Alloalcanivorax dieselolei B5: one gene and its partner. The protein of the gene in region 2 binds, or shares a complex with, the protein of the main gene of each other region. Links are inferred from orthologs where the notes say so. Each region holds a gene or a part of one and is shown on either strand. Other genes may lie near its edges.

Evidence for each region. Proteins that work in one complex are often made in the same cells at the same time.
Region 1: the proteins of B5T_RS19105 (region 2) and B5T_RS03245 are in contact, whole or in part, in a cryo-EM structure (PDB 8ZAL), measured with the Escherichia coli proteins. The link is inferred for Alloalcanivorax dieselolei B5 from one-to-one orthologs.

What each region holds. Positions count from the first base shown.
Region 1 is NC_018691.1:689,317-693,316, reverse strand. Bases 1-2,821 are described here. They hold B5T_RS03245 (TolC family outer membrane protein), read left to right. Parts: upstream 1-618; coding sequence 619-2,025; downstream 2,026-2,821. Other genes in these bases: waaA (lipid IV(A) 3-deoxy-D-manno-octulosonic acid transferase), read right to left, coding at 1,971-2,821; thiC (phosphomethylpyrimidine synthase ThiC), read right to left, coding at 1-370. In the rest of the region: more of waaA, read right to left, coding at 2,822-3,248; B5T_RS03235 (FAD-dependent oxidoreductase), read left to right, coding at 3,385-4,000. UniProt on the Escherichia coli protein: Outer membrane channel, which is required for the function of several efflux systems such as AcrAB-TolC, AcrEF-TolC, EmrAB-TolC and MacAB-TolC. These systems are involved in export of antibiotics and other toxic compounds from the cell.
Region 2 is NC_018691.1:4,267,842-4,275,950, reverse strand. The notes cover bases 3,095-5,987. They hold B5T_RS19105 (HlyD family secretion protein), read left to right. Parts: upstream 3,095-3,971; coding sequence 3,972-5,003; downstream 5,004-5,987. Other genes in these bases: B5T_RS19100 (DHA2 family efflux MFS transporter permease subunit), read left to right, coding at 5,005-5,987; B5T_RS19110 (MarR family winged helix-turn-helix transcriptional regulator), read left to right, coding at 3,554-3,970; B5T_RS19115 (Na+/H+ antiporter family protein), read right to left, coding at 3,095-3,358. Also shown: pnp (polyribonucleotide nucleotidyltransferase), read left to right, coding at 1-1,731; more of B5T_RS19115, read right to left, coding at 2,039-3,094; more of B5T_RS19100, read left to right, coding at 5,988-6,489; B5T_RS19095 (hypothetical protein), read left to right, coding at 7,066-7,365; acs (acetate--CoA ligase), read right to left, coding at 7,463-8,109. UniProt on the Escherichia coli protein: Part of the tripartite efflux system EmrAB-TolC, which confers resistance to antibiotics such as CCCP, FCCP, 2,4-dinitrophenol and nalidixic acid. EmrA is a drug-binding protein that provides a physical link between EmrB and TolC.

The DNA.
Region 1 (4,000 bases), 3.6 Mb from region 2 along the record:
TATGCGGGAAACGCAAACCGGCGGTGGCCACGTCGGCGGCGCGGCGGCGGCCGTAGTCGCTGGTCAAGCCGGCAAGCTGTTCACTGTCACTGCGCTCCTCAATCCAGGCATCGCGCAATGGCGACAACCCCTGACGGATGTCGATACGCGCGTCAGGGTCGGTATAAGGACCGGAAGTGTCGTACACCGACAAGGGGGGATTGTGTTCCAGTTCCCCGTTGGCCAGGGGGGTCGGATCCTGGCGGATTTCACGCATCGGCACGCGGATATCCGAGCGGCTGCCGGAGACATACACCTTCCGCGAACCCATGATGGGTTGGCAAGCCTCGTCGATGGCATTGGGTGCGGCATTACGTTGCTCGTCTGGCACGATCGGCCTCCAGGGCTACACAAACATGGGGGAGGCGAACACTATACGCAGCGACCCATTTACGGACAACCGAGGGCGCGACGAAGGGAGTGTCAATCCGTCTCGCTTGCTATTACCATACTGGCCAGTTCACCATTTCACCGTTACCTGTCGGTGGGGATCAAGCGCCAGCCATATCGGGACAAGATGCCCCGGCACGGCCGGGGCGAGACACAAGCCGGAACAAAAGAATGAGGAAGGAAACGCATATGAAGCGGAGCCCGCTGAAACCTCTGGCCCTGGCCATCACCCTGCTGTCCATGGGCGCCCAGGCCGCTGATCTGAAACAGGTCGCCAACGCCGCCTGGGACTACGACAGCACCTGGCGCGCCGAGCGGCAAACCTGGGAAGCGGAGCAGGAAACTCTGGTGCAGGGCCGCGCGGCGCTGCTGCCCACCATTGATGCCCGCTACGGTCGCTACCGCACTGACCGGGACATCGAGGAAGGCAACTTCAACCAGAAGTACGACTCGGAAGCCACCACGGTGACGCTGTCGCAGCCGCTGTTCCGGCTGGACGCCTGGTACGGCTTCAAGGAAGCCAAGGCCGTGGTCTCCACCGCCGAGGCCGAATTCCAGCAAGCGCGTCAGGACTTCGTGCTGCGGGTGGCCCAGGGCTACTTCGGCGTACTGCGGGCCTGGGACACCCTGGTGTCGGCCCAGGCCGAGGAAAAGGCCATCGCCCGGCAACTGGAGCAAACCAACGAGCGCTTCGAGGTGGGCCTGGTGCCCGCCACCGAAGTGGAAGAAGCGCAAGCCGCCTATGACCTGACCCGGGTGACGCTGATCGTCGCCGAGCAGGACTTCGCCATTGCCCGTGACCAGTTGGAAACCCTTACCGGTCAGCGTTGGGAAACGCTGGCGGAGCTGCGCGAGCAGTTGCCGATGGAAGGGCCGCAACCGGCGGCGATGCAGGACTGGCTGGACAAAGCCTCGGTGCAGAATCCCCAGGTGCTGGTGGCTCAGGGGAACGCCACGGCGGCCGGCTTCACCGCCGACCGTCAGTTCGGCGCGATGATGCCGCAGGTGGCGTTGGTGGGCAGCTACACCCACACCCACACCTCTCCGCGAGGGGACAGCGCGGTGGGCACCACGTCTTCCGGCATCACCCCGGACAATCACGGCACCGAAGTGGGGATCGAAATTTCCATGCCGCTGTTCCGTGGCGGCGGCCTCAACAGTCAGCGCAAACAGGCCGCTCTGCGCGCCGATGCCGCCGATCAGTTGTACCAGCAGGCGATCCGCGACGTTACCCAGCAGACCCGCACCTTCTACCGTACCGTGGAAGCCGATGCGCTACGTGTGAGTGCCCGCAAGCAAGCGATCCGTTCCGCCCGCGCGGCCCTGGAAGCGACCCAGTCCGGTTACGAGGTGGGCACCCGCAACGTGGTCGATCTGCTCAACGCGCAACAATCTCTGTACGGCGCACTGCGCGATTACGCCAATGCCCGCTACGACTACATCCTCAATACGCTGAACCTGAAAGCCGCCACCGGCGAACTGGATGTGGCGGATCTGGCGTCCTTGAATGACTGGTTGTCCGGTCAGGAAAATCTGGATCTCTACAATCCGGACCTGGAAGGCCAGAGCGAAGCGCAAATGGTGATCCCGCGCTGAAGCGCGCCGCGGTTGGCGGCCACCACGGCCGCCGCCGCTTCCCCCCGCCGACGGCACTCATCGGTGTCGGCGAACAACGCCGCCACCGCGCGCGCCAGCGCATCGCCATCGGCCACCAATTCCAGAGCCCCGGCCTGATCCAGCAAATCGGCAATGGCGGTGAAATTATGCAGGTGGGGTCCACTGAGTACCGGCAGCGACCAGGCCGCCGGTTCCAGCAAATTGTGGCCGCCCACCGGCACCAGGGAACCGCCCACGAACGCCACGTCACTAACGCCAAACAGCATCAGTAATTCGCCCATGGTGTCCGCCAGGTAAACTTGCGTCTGCTCATCCACTGTATCGTGTCGACTGCGCCGGGCGACGCCAAATCCACGCCGCCGGGCCAGACCGGCCACCTCGTCGAAGCGCTCCGGGTGGCGCGGCACCAGCAGCAGCAACGCTTGCGGCTGATCCGCCAGAATTTTGCGATGGGCGGCAAGCACCATTTCATCCTCGCCGGGATGGGTGCTGGCGGCGATCCACACCGGCCGTTGCGCGAATCCGGCCCTCAGTGTGGAAGCCGCCGTTTTCACTTGGTCGCTCAGGGTCAGGTCGAATTTGACGCTGCCGTTGACCTTGATCCGTTGCGGATCGGCGCCCAACTGGCGGAATCGTTCCGCCTCCGTCTCGGTCTGCACCGCCAGCACCTGGAAGCGGCCCAGCATCGGGCGCACCAGGGCGCCCAGCCTGGCGTAACCGCGATAGCTTTTCTCCGACAGCCGGCCATTCATCAGCATCAGTTTGGCGCCTCGGGCTTCGGCGGCGGCGCACAGGTTCGGCCACAGCTCGGTTTCCAGCACGATCACCAGGCGCGGATCGAAGGCACGGAAAAAGCGCCGATAGGCGCCGGGCAATTCCCACGGGCAATAGACATGAGTAACCCGGTCGCCGAACAACGCCCGCACCCGCTCCGAGCCGGTGGGTGTGGTGGTGGTCACCACCAATGGCGTTTCCGGGAAACGCGCCAGCAGGGCTTCGATCAATGGCGCGGCCGCCAGGGTCTCCCCCACCGATACCGCGTGGATCCAGACGCTGCCTTTCAGCATACCGGGGCGATAACCCAGAGCCATGCGCTCACGCCAGCGTTGCCGATAGGCCGGCGCCCGCCGTCCCCGCCACCACAGACGCACGAACAGCAGCGGCAGCAACAAATACCAAAGCGAGGTGTAGAAAAAACGCATAGAACGATCCAAACGGTGGCACGGGCGAGACGGTTGACCTTGAGGTCGCCGGCTATCATCCCCAGAGATGACCCACATCGGCATCCTTGACGGCGGCCTATGCTAGCATAGCCGCAACTTTTTCCGGCGGTGAGCCATGACTACCCAGACCCTAGAACCGGACGTTCTCATTTTCGGCGGCGGCGTCGCCGGCCTGTGGTTGATCAACCAATTGCAGAATCAGGGCTACCAATGCCTGCTGCTGGAAACCGGCGCCCTGGGCGGGGCCCAGACCCTGGCCAGCCAGGGCATTATTCACGGCGGGCTCAAGTACGCCCTCGGCGGCGCCCTGTCCAACGAATCCGAGGCCATCGCCGGCATGCCGGAGCGCTGGCGCGCCGCCATGGCCGGCCAGGGGCCGGTGCCGCTGAATGGCCTTGATGTGCTCTCGGACACTCAACATCTGTGGTCCGCCGGTTCCGTGGCCAGCCGCATGACCACCTTCTTCGCCAGCAAAATGCTGCGCGGCCGTATCGAGCGTTTACGTCGCGGTGACTACCCTTCCGCTCTTGCCAACGCCCGTTTCAAAGGTCAGGTCTACCGGCTCGACGACCTGGTGGTGGACACCGAGAGCCTGCTCGATGTGCTGACCGCGCCAGTGCGGACCCGATTGCTGCAGGCGCCGGATTTAAACGGCCGACTGACCTGGGATGAGCGGGGCCTTCGCGAGGTACGGCTCGACGGCGCCGTGATCCGCCCGAAAGTGTCGGTGC
Region 2 (8,109 bases):
AAGAACCAGGATCCGGACATCGCCGCCATGATCGGCACTTCCGCCGCTCTGGCCATTTCCGGTATTCCGTTCAACGGCCCGATCGGCGCCGCCCGGGTGGGCTTCAAGGACGGTATGTACCTGCTCAACCCCAGCTACTCCGAGCTGGAAGATTCCCTGCTCAACTTGGTGGTGGCGGGTACCGAGCCGGCCGTGCTGATGGTGGAGTCCGAAGCCCAGGAGCTGAGCGAGGACCAGATGCTGGGCGCCGTGCTTTACGGCCACCAGGAAATGCAAACCGTTATCCAGGGCATCAAGGCATTTGCCCAGGAAGTGGGCGCCCCGGCTTGGGAGTGGCAGGCGCCGGCGGAAAACGCCGAGCTGAAAGCCGCGATCAAAGCCAAGTACGAAGGCGCCCTGGCCGAGGCGTACACCATCACCGAAAAGCAGGCGCGCTACACCAAGGTGGGTGAGCTGCGTGACGCTTGCGTGGCCGAGTTCGTCACTGACGACGAGAACAGCCCGGAAGCCGGCGAAGTGAAAAGCCTGTTCGGCAAGATCGAGAAGAACGTGGTGCGTGAAGGGGTATTGTCCGGTAAATCACGTATCGACGGTCGCGCCCTGGATCAGGTTCGCGCGATTGACTGTAAAGTCGGTTTTCTCAACAAAACCCATGGTTCCGCCCTGTTTACCCGTGGTGAGACCCAGGCCATCGTTACCGCCACCCTGGGTGGTATGCGTGATGCCCAGTTCATCGACGCTCTGGAAGGTTCCCGTCAGGACCACTTCATGCTGCAGTACAACTTCCCCCCGTACTGCGTGGGCGAAACCGGCATGATCGGCTCTCCCAAGCGCCGTGAGATCGGTCACGGCCGTCTCGCCCGTCGCGGTGTGGAAGCGGTGGTGCCGAACGAGAAGGATTTCCCTTACACCATCCGGGTGGTCTCCGAGATCACCGAGTCCAACGGCTCCTCCTCCATGGCCAGTGTGTGTGGCACCTCCATGGCGCTGATGGACGCTGGTGTGCCTCTGAGCGCCCCGGTGGCCGGTATCGCCATGGGCCTGGTGAAGGAAGAGGACGGCCGTTTCGCGGTGTTGTCCGACATCCTCGGTGACGAGGACCACCTGGGTGACATGGACTTCAAAGTGGCCGGGACCGAGCGCGGCGTGACCGCGCTGCAGATGGATATCAAGATCGAGGGCATCACCGAAGAGATCATGGAGAAAGCGCTGGAGCAAGCTCAGCGCGGCCGACTGCATATCCTCGGCGAAATGGCCAAGGCGATCTCCGTGTCCCGTGACGAGGTTTCCGACAATGCGCCGACCCTGCTCACCATGAAGATCAATTCGGAGAAAATCCGCGATGTGATCGGTAAAGGTGGCGCGGTGATCCGGGCTCTGACCGAGGAAACCAGCTGTACCATCGACATCGAGGACGACGGCAGCATCAAGATCTACGGCGAGACCCGCGAAGCGGCCCTGGAAGCGCAGCGCCGCATCGAGGAAATCACCGCCGAGGCCGAAGTGGACAAAATCTACGAAGGCGAAGTGACCCGTGTGGTGGATTTCGGTGCTTTCGTGCGCATCATGCCCGGTACCGAAGGGCTTCTGCACATTTCCCAGATCGCCGAAGAACGTGTGGAGAAGGTCTCCGATTACGTGAAGGAAGGGGATGTGATCCGGGTGAAAGTGCTGGATGTGGACCAGCGTGGCCGCATCAAGCTGTCCATGAAGGAAGCGAAAGAAGGCTGATTGCGCTTAATCGCACTCTTTCGGGAGTTCAGTCGAAATTAAAAAGGCCCGCGGATGCGGGCCTTTTTAATGGTTCATCGCGGAATGACGGGAATGAGAGTCTCCATCGGGGCCCGGAAGGCCTCCGTGCAGACCCGCTTCGAGTGAACCGCCGCGTTCCGGACTCCAACGACGACGGACCTTTCCGGAGAGGGGAGAGGATGCCCTCTCCATCCCGCTGTCCCTGATGGAGGGCAATGCCAAATCCCGTCAAACCGCGATGAACTTTTTTAATGCCTGACCAAATGGTGCAGGGCTGATCCGCCGGCTACAACACCATGGCGGCGGTCCAGCCCGCCACCAGTAATGGCAGGTTATAGAACACAAAGGTTGGCATCACGGTGTCCCGGATATGGTCATGCTGGCCGTCGGCGTTGAGCCCCGCTGTGGGGCCCAGCGTTGAATCCGAGGCCGGTGAGCCGGCGTCTCCGAGTGCCGCCGCGCTGCCTACCAGGGCCGCGGTGGCCAGAGGGGAAAATCCCAGCGCCAGACACAGTGGCACATACAAGGTGGCGATAATCGGGATGGTGGAGAACGAGGAGCCGATGCCGAGGGTGATGAATAACCCCAGCAGCAACAGGCCCGCCGCCGCCACGCCGGGACTGTTCAATTGGCCGGTGACGGCCTCCACCAGCAACGGTACCTGCCCGCTCCCTTTCACCACCGCCGCGTAGCCGTTGGCGGCGATCATGATGAAGCCGATCAAGGACATCATCTTCACGCCTTGAGTGAAGGCGTCCTGGGATTCCCGCCAGGGCACCACGCCCCCCGCGGTGAACAGCAGAAAGCCGGCCAGTGCGCCCAGCACAATGGAGTCGGTGAGCAGTTGCAGGCTCACCGCGCTGCCCAGCGCGAGCGCCGCCACCACAAGCGTACGCGGGGATAACCGTGCCTGATGGTCTTCGCCGGGCAAGGTTACCGGCCGATAATCCCGGGGTTTGCGAAACCTCCACAGCGCCAGGAGCAGGCCCGCCACCATGCCGCCGGCCGGCAGCAGCATGGCCTGGGGGATTTGCTCCTTTGCCAGATCGAGACCGGCCTGGGCCAGGCTGGGTTCCAGCTGTTTGTAGAGAAACAGACTGCCAAAACCCACCGGCAGCACCATGTAGGGTGTGATCAGGCCGAACGTCAGCACACAGGCGGCCAGCCGCCGGTCCAACCTGAGCCGGGCCATGACGCCGAGCAGGGGCGGCACCAGGATGGGGATGAAGGCGATGTGCACGGGGATCAGATTCTGGCTGATGACCGCGGCGCCCAGCAGGACCAGAATAATCAGGTTGCGCAGCCGCCGCAGTTGCCCGGGATCGGGGGTGCTGCCGAGACGGCGGATCAGCCGTGCCGCCAGCCATTCGGTGACGCCGGATCGGGCGATGCCCACCGCGAAGGCGCCCAGTAAAGCGTAGCTGAGAGCAATCGGAGCGCCGCCGCCCAGCCCTTCGGTGAACAGGTTCAGGGTGTCATTCAGGGGCAGGCCGCTGAACAGGCCGGCGGTGAGGGCGGCGCATACCAGCGCCAGAACCACATTCAGGCGTGCCAGGCTCAGGCCCATCAGAACCAGAACCGATATCACCACCGCATTGGTCAGCATTGCATTGTCCTCGACGCCGGTGCTCGCGAGGTGCGCAGTCTACCGGGGTTGGCTGTGGCTGTCTCCGGTGCGGGCGTGGATATGGGTCAAACTATTTGACCCTATTGCCAAATTCATAAGCATGCTTACAATGAGAGCCTGTTTAAGGTTGTTATCCGAGTAGTGAGCATGGGCGGAACGGACACCACGGTTGGGATGAGTCTGAACGATGTGGCGCGCATGATGCGGCGGGACTTCGATCGTCGGGCCCGGGAGCAGGGCCTGAGCCGGGCGCGCTGGCAGGTGCTCTGGCAGCTTTCCCGGCGGCAGGGCCTGCATCAGGCCGCCCTTGCCGAAGTGATGGATCTGGCGCCCATCTCGCTGACCCGCCAAGTGGACCAGTTGGAAGCGGAAGGCCTGGTGGAGCGGCGCCCGGATCCGTCCGATCGACGGCGCCGGTTGTTGTTTCTGACCGACCAGGCCCGGCCAGCGCTGGAACGATTGAAGGAACTGGCCGAACAAACCCGTGCGCGGGCTTTTGCGGGATTGGCGCCTGCGGATATCGACACGCTCATCCGGATTCTGGCCGCCATGCGTGCCAACTTGTGTGATCGCCCGGACCAGGGAGACTAGAGTGACCTCGATACAACGAACCCGCCGTCTGGGCATGGGCTTGGGCTTGCTGGTGGCGGTGGTGCTGATCCTGTGGCTGATTTTTGGCGGCCAGCGCTACGTCAGCACGGATAACGCCTACATCAAGATCGACATGTTGTCCCTGGCCGCCAACGTCAGCGGACAGTTGGTGGCGGTGAACGTGGAACGCAATCAGGTGGTGGAGAAGGGGCAGGTGCTGGCGGAAGTGGACCCCCGGCCGTTTCGCATCGCCGTTGCCGAAGCACGAGCGGATCAGCAAGCGGTGCGCAACCGCATCCTGTCGTTGCGGGGCGATTATGCCCAGGCCACGGCGGAGCGGGATCAGGCCAACCGTGATGTGTCCTATTACCGGCGTGAGCTGCAACGTTTGCAGCGCATGAGGCGCAGTTCGGTGTCCGAGGCACAGTTGGACAGCGCGCGGCAGAAACTGGACCAGGCCCGCGCCAACGGCTCCGTGGCGGAACAGCGTCTGGTCAGCTTGCGGGCGCAACTGGCGGGCGGCCCTGATATGGCGGTGGAGGACCACCCGGATTATCAGGCCGCCACCGCCAAGCTGGAGCAGGCGGAATACGATCTGTCCCAGTGCCAGGTCATCGCCCCGGCCTCCGGCATCGTCGGTGGCGAAGTGCCGATGGTGGGGGAACGGGTGAACGCCGCGGTGCCGATCATTTCCTTGTCGAAGACCGATACGTTGTGGGTGGAAGCGAACCTCAAGGAAACCCAACTGACCCGAATCGTGCCGGGGCAGACAGCGGAAGTGGAAGTGGACACCTTCCCGGGGGTGAAGTGGGAAGCGGAAGTCATCAGTCTGAGTCCGGCCACCGGTTCCGAGTTTGCGCTGATTCCTCCGCAGAATGCCAGCGGCAACTGGGTGAAAGTGGTTCAGCGGCTCCCCGTGCGGCTGCGTTTGTTACCCAAGGATGGCCAGCCGATCCTGCGCGCCGGAATGAGCGCCGAGGTGAGCATCGACACCGGTGACGAGCCGGAGCAACAAACCGCACAGGCGCAGTAATATGACGCGTATCGAGGACCAGCGTCTGGTCACCGCCAGTATCATGCTGGCGACGGTGATGCAGGTGCTCGATACCACCATTGCCAATGTGGCCCTGCCACATATGCAGGGCAGCCTCTCCGCCAGCACCGACCAGATTACCTGGGTCCTGACCTCCTACATCGTGGCTTGCGCCATCATGACCCCGGCGGTGGGCTTCGTGACGTCGCGTATCGGCCGGCGCCAGGTGTTCCTGTGGTCGGTGGCCGGGTTTACCGTGGCGTCCGGTCTGTGCGGCCTGTCCACCTCGCTGGAACAGATGGTGGCGTTCCGTATTTTGCAGGGTATCTTCGGCGCGGCCCTGGTGCCGCTGTCCCAGGCGGTGCTACTGGACTCCTATCCGGTGGAAAAGCACGGGCAGGCCATGGCGGTCTGGGGGGTTGGGGTGATGGTCGGGCCAATCCTCGGCCCGACACTGGGAGGCTGGCTGACCGAATGGTACAGCTGGCGCTGGGTGTTCTACATCAACTTGCCGTTTGGCTTGCTGGCCTATCTGGGGATCTGGCTCAGTGTGCCGGACACGGAAATCCGGAAAACCCGATTTGACCTTACCGGTTTTGCCTTGCTCGCTCTGGCCATCGGTGCCTTCCAGTTGATGCTGGACCGGGGCGAACACCTGAAATGGTTTGGCAGTCTTGAGATCCAGATCGAGGCGGTGCTGGCGCTGGCGGGCCTGTATCTGTTCGTGGTGCACTCGCTGACCCATAAAGCGCCTTTTATCAATATGGCGTTGTTTCGGGACCGCAATTTCGTCACCGGTGTGGTGTTCATTTTCGTGGTGGGGATCATCCTGCTCGCCACCATGGCACTGCTGCCGCCGTTTCTGCAGCAGTGGAAGGATTACCCCGCCGCCACCACCGGCATCGTACTGGCCCCCAGAGGGCTCGGGTCGATGGTGTCGATGATGCTGGTGGGGCGTTTGATGCGTACCCGCCTGGATCCCCGGGCCCTGGTGATCACCGGGTTATGTCTGACCAGCCTGTCGTTATATCAGATGGCGGGCTTCACCTTGCAGGTTTCGCAGAGCGATCTGATCTGGACCGGGGTGCTGCAAGGACTGGGGCTTGGCCTGGTGTTCGTGCCGGCCTCCGCGTTGACCTATGCCACCCTGGCGCCTTCGTTGCGGACCGAGGGTACGTCATTGTTCTCCCTTTCCCGCAACCTCGGTTCCAGCGTTGGTATCTCGATCATGACCGCCATGTTGACCCGCAATCTGTGGATCAACGAGCAACAGCTGGGCGAGCAGCTGCAACTGAAGGCCTGGATTGCCCAGGGATTGCCGATGAAGGATCTGGTGTCCGGGGTGCCCGCCCAGGTGTATCACACCCTGTTGAGTCAGGCCGCGGAGATCAGTTACATGAACGATTTCCGCTTGCTTATGTGGATTAATATGGCGGCCATTCCGCTGGTATTGTTACTGCGGCGTCAGCAGCCGGCGACAGTTTAGCTGCCGCCTCTGGTCACCTCTCCCCTCAAACAAAGAACAATCCTCTCGCTCCTTGCTTTAAAAAACCGAAAGAGTTGTTGCCAATTTTAAGGCCGGTATTACTGCCGCCATAGAAAATAAGATATCGGCAGCTTTTGGAAAACCTTTAATTATTTTTTATGGCTATAAAGGATTTATTTTTTAATGCCAATTTGGTTTAAAAAAGGACATATATTGGTTTTTTCTCCCTTTGTTTTTCCATTAGAGTCATGAATGTGAATAAATGAAAACGGGCGAAAATGCCTGAAAATAAAGGCGGAGCCGCGTCGGGGCGGGCTTCGGGCTGGCCGGTGCGCTTAATGAAACGCTGATTATTTCGTTGATCGACCTGTCAGGGTGTCGATTGGAGCGGCGCCCATAAAAAAGTGACATGTATCACGAAATAATAACCAACGGAGCGAGGGGAGTGACATGGACGCGACGCAGTGGGATCAGGGGAAAAGACAGGATGAGCCGAGAGCCGGACGGATTTTAAGGGAAAAAGGCGGCGGCGCCGGGCGACCGCTACGATGGCTTTCTTGGCGATGGGGTGTTGGGGTGCTGTGTGCACTGCTGATGCCGCAGGGCTACGCCAGCGACGGGAAGATACGCTTCCATGGCAGAATCGCGGTGGCGACCTGTGAGGTTGGCGTGAGTGCCGTTACCGGAAATGAGGCGGTGGTGTCCAGTTGCGAGCGGATCAGGCAGGAAGTGGCGGATCCGATGGTGTTGATGAACACTCCCAGCCCCCACATGAGCTGGCACCGGCTCGATGGCAGCGTCATCACGGGGAATGCGGAAACCATCGTCAGTCAGGCCGTCAATACGCCGACCATTCTGTATCTGAACTATCCGTGACAGTATTCGTGACAGGTGGTGCTTCCGGCCGCTTAAAAAGCCCGGCCCCTGACTGTACCGGGGCCGGGAGACAGGCTAACGGTGATGCCGATCCGCCTTAGCGGTTGCGGCGGGTTTCGATCAACTGGTCGACCACGCCGGGATCCGCCAGAGTGGAGGTGTCCCCCAGGCTGTCGAGCTCATCGGCGGCGATCTTGCGCAGGATGCGGCGCATGATTTTGCCGGAACGGGTCTTGGGCAGCCCGGGCGCGAAGTGGATCAGATCCGGCTTGGCGATCGGGCCGATTTCCTCGGTGACCAGCTTGCGCAGTTCCTCGATCAACTCCTCGCTGCCCGTGGCGCCGGCCATCAAGGACACATAGGCGTAGATGCCCTGGCCTTTGACGTCGTGCTGATAACCCACCACGGCGGCCTCGGCGATGCTCTTGTGCAGCACCAGAGCGGACTCGATCTCGGCGGTGCCGAGGCGGTGGCCGGACACGTTCAATACGTCGTCGACCCGGCCGGTGATCCAGTAATAGCCGTCTTCGTCGCGGCGGGCGCCGTCACCGGTGAAGTAGTAACCCGGATAGGCGCTGAAGTAGGTGTCGATCATGCGCTGATGATCGCCGTAAACGGTACGGATCTGGCTCGGCCAGCTCGCTTTGATCACCAGGTTGCCGGAAGTGGCGCCGTCCAGCTCCTTGCCGTCCGGGTCCATCAGGGCCGGCTGTACGCCGAACATGGGCAGGGTGGCGGAGCCCG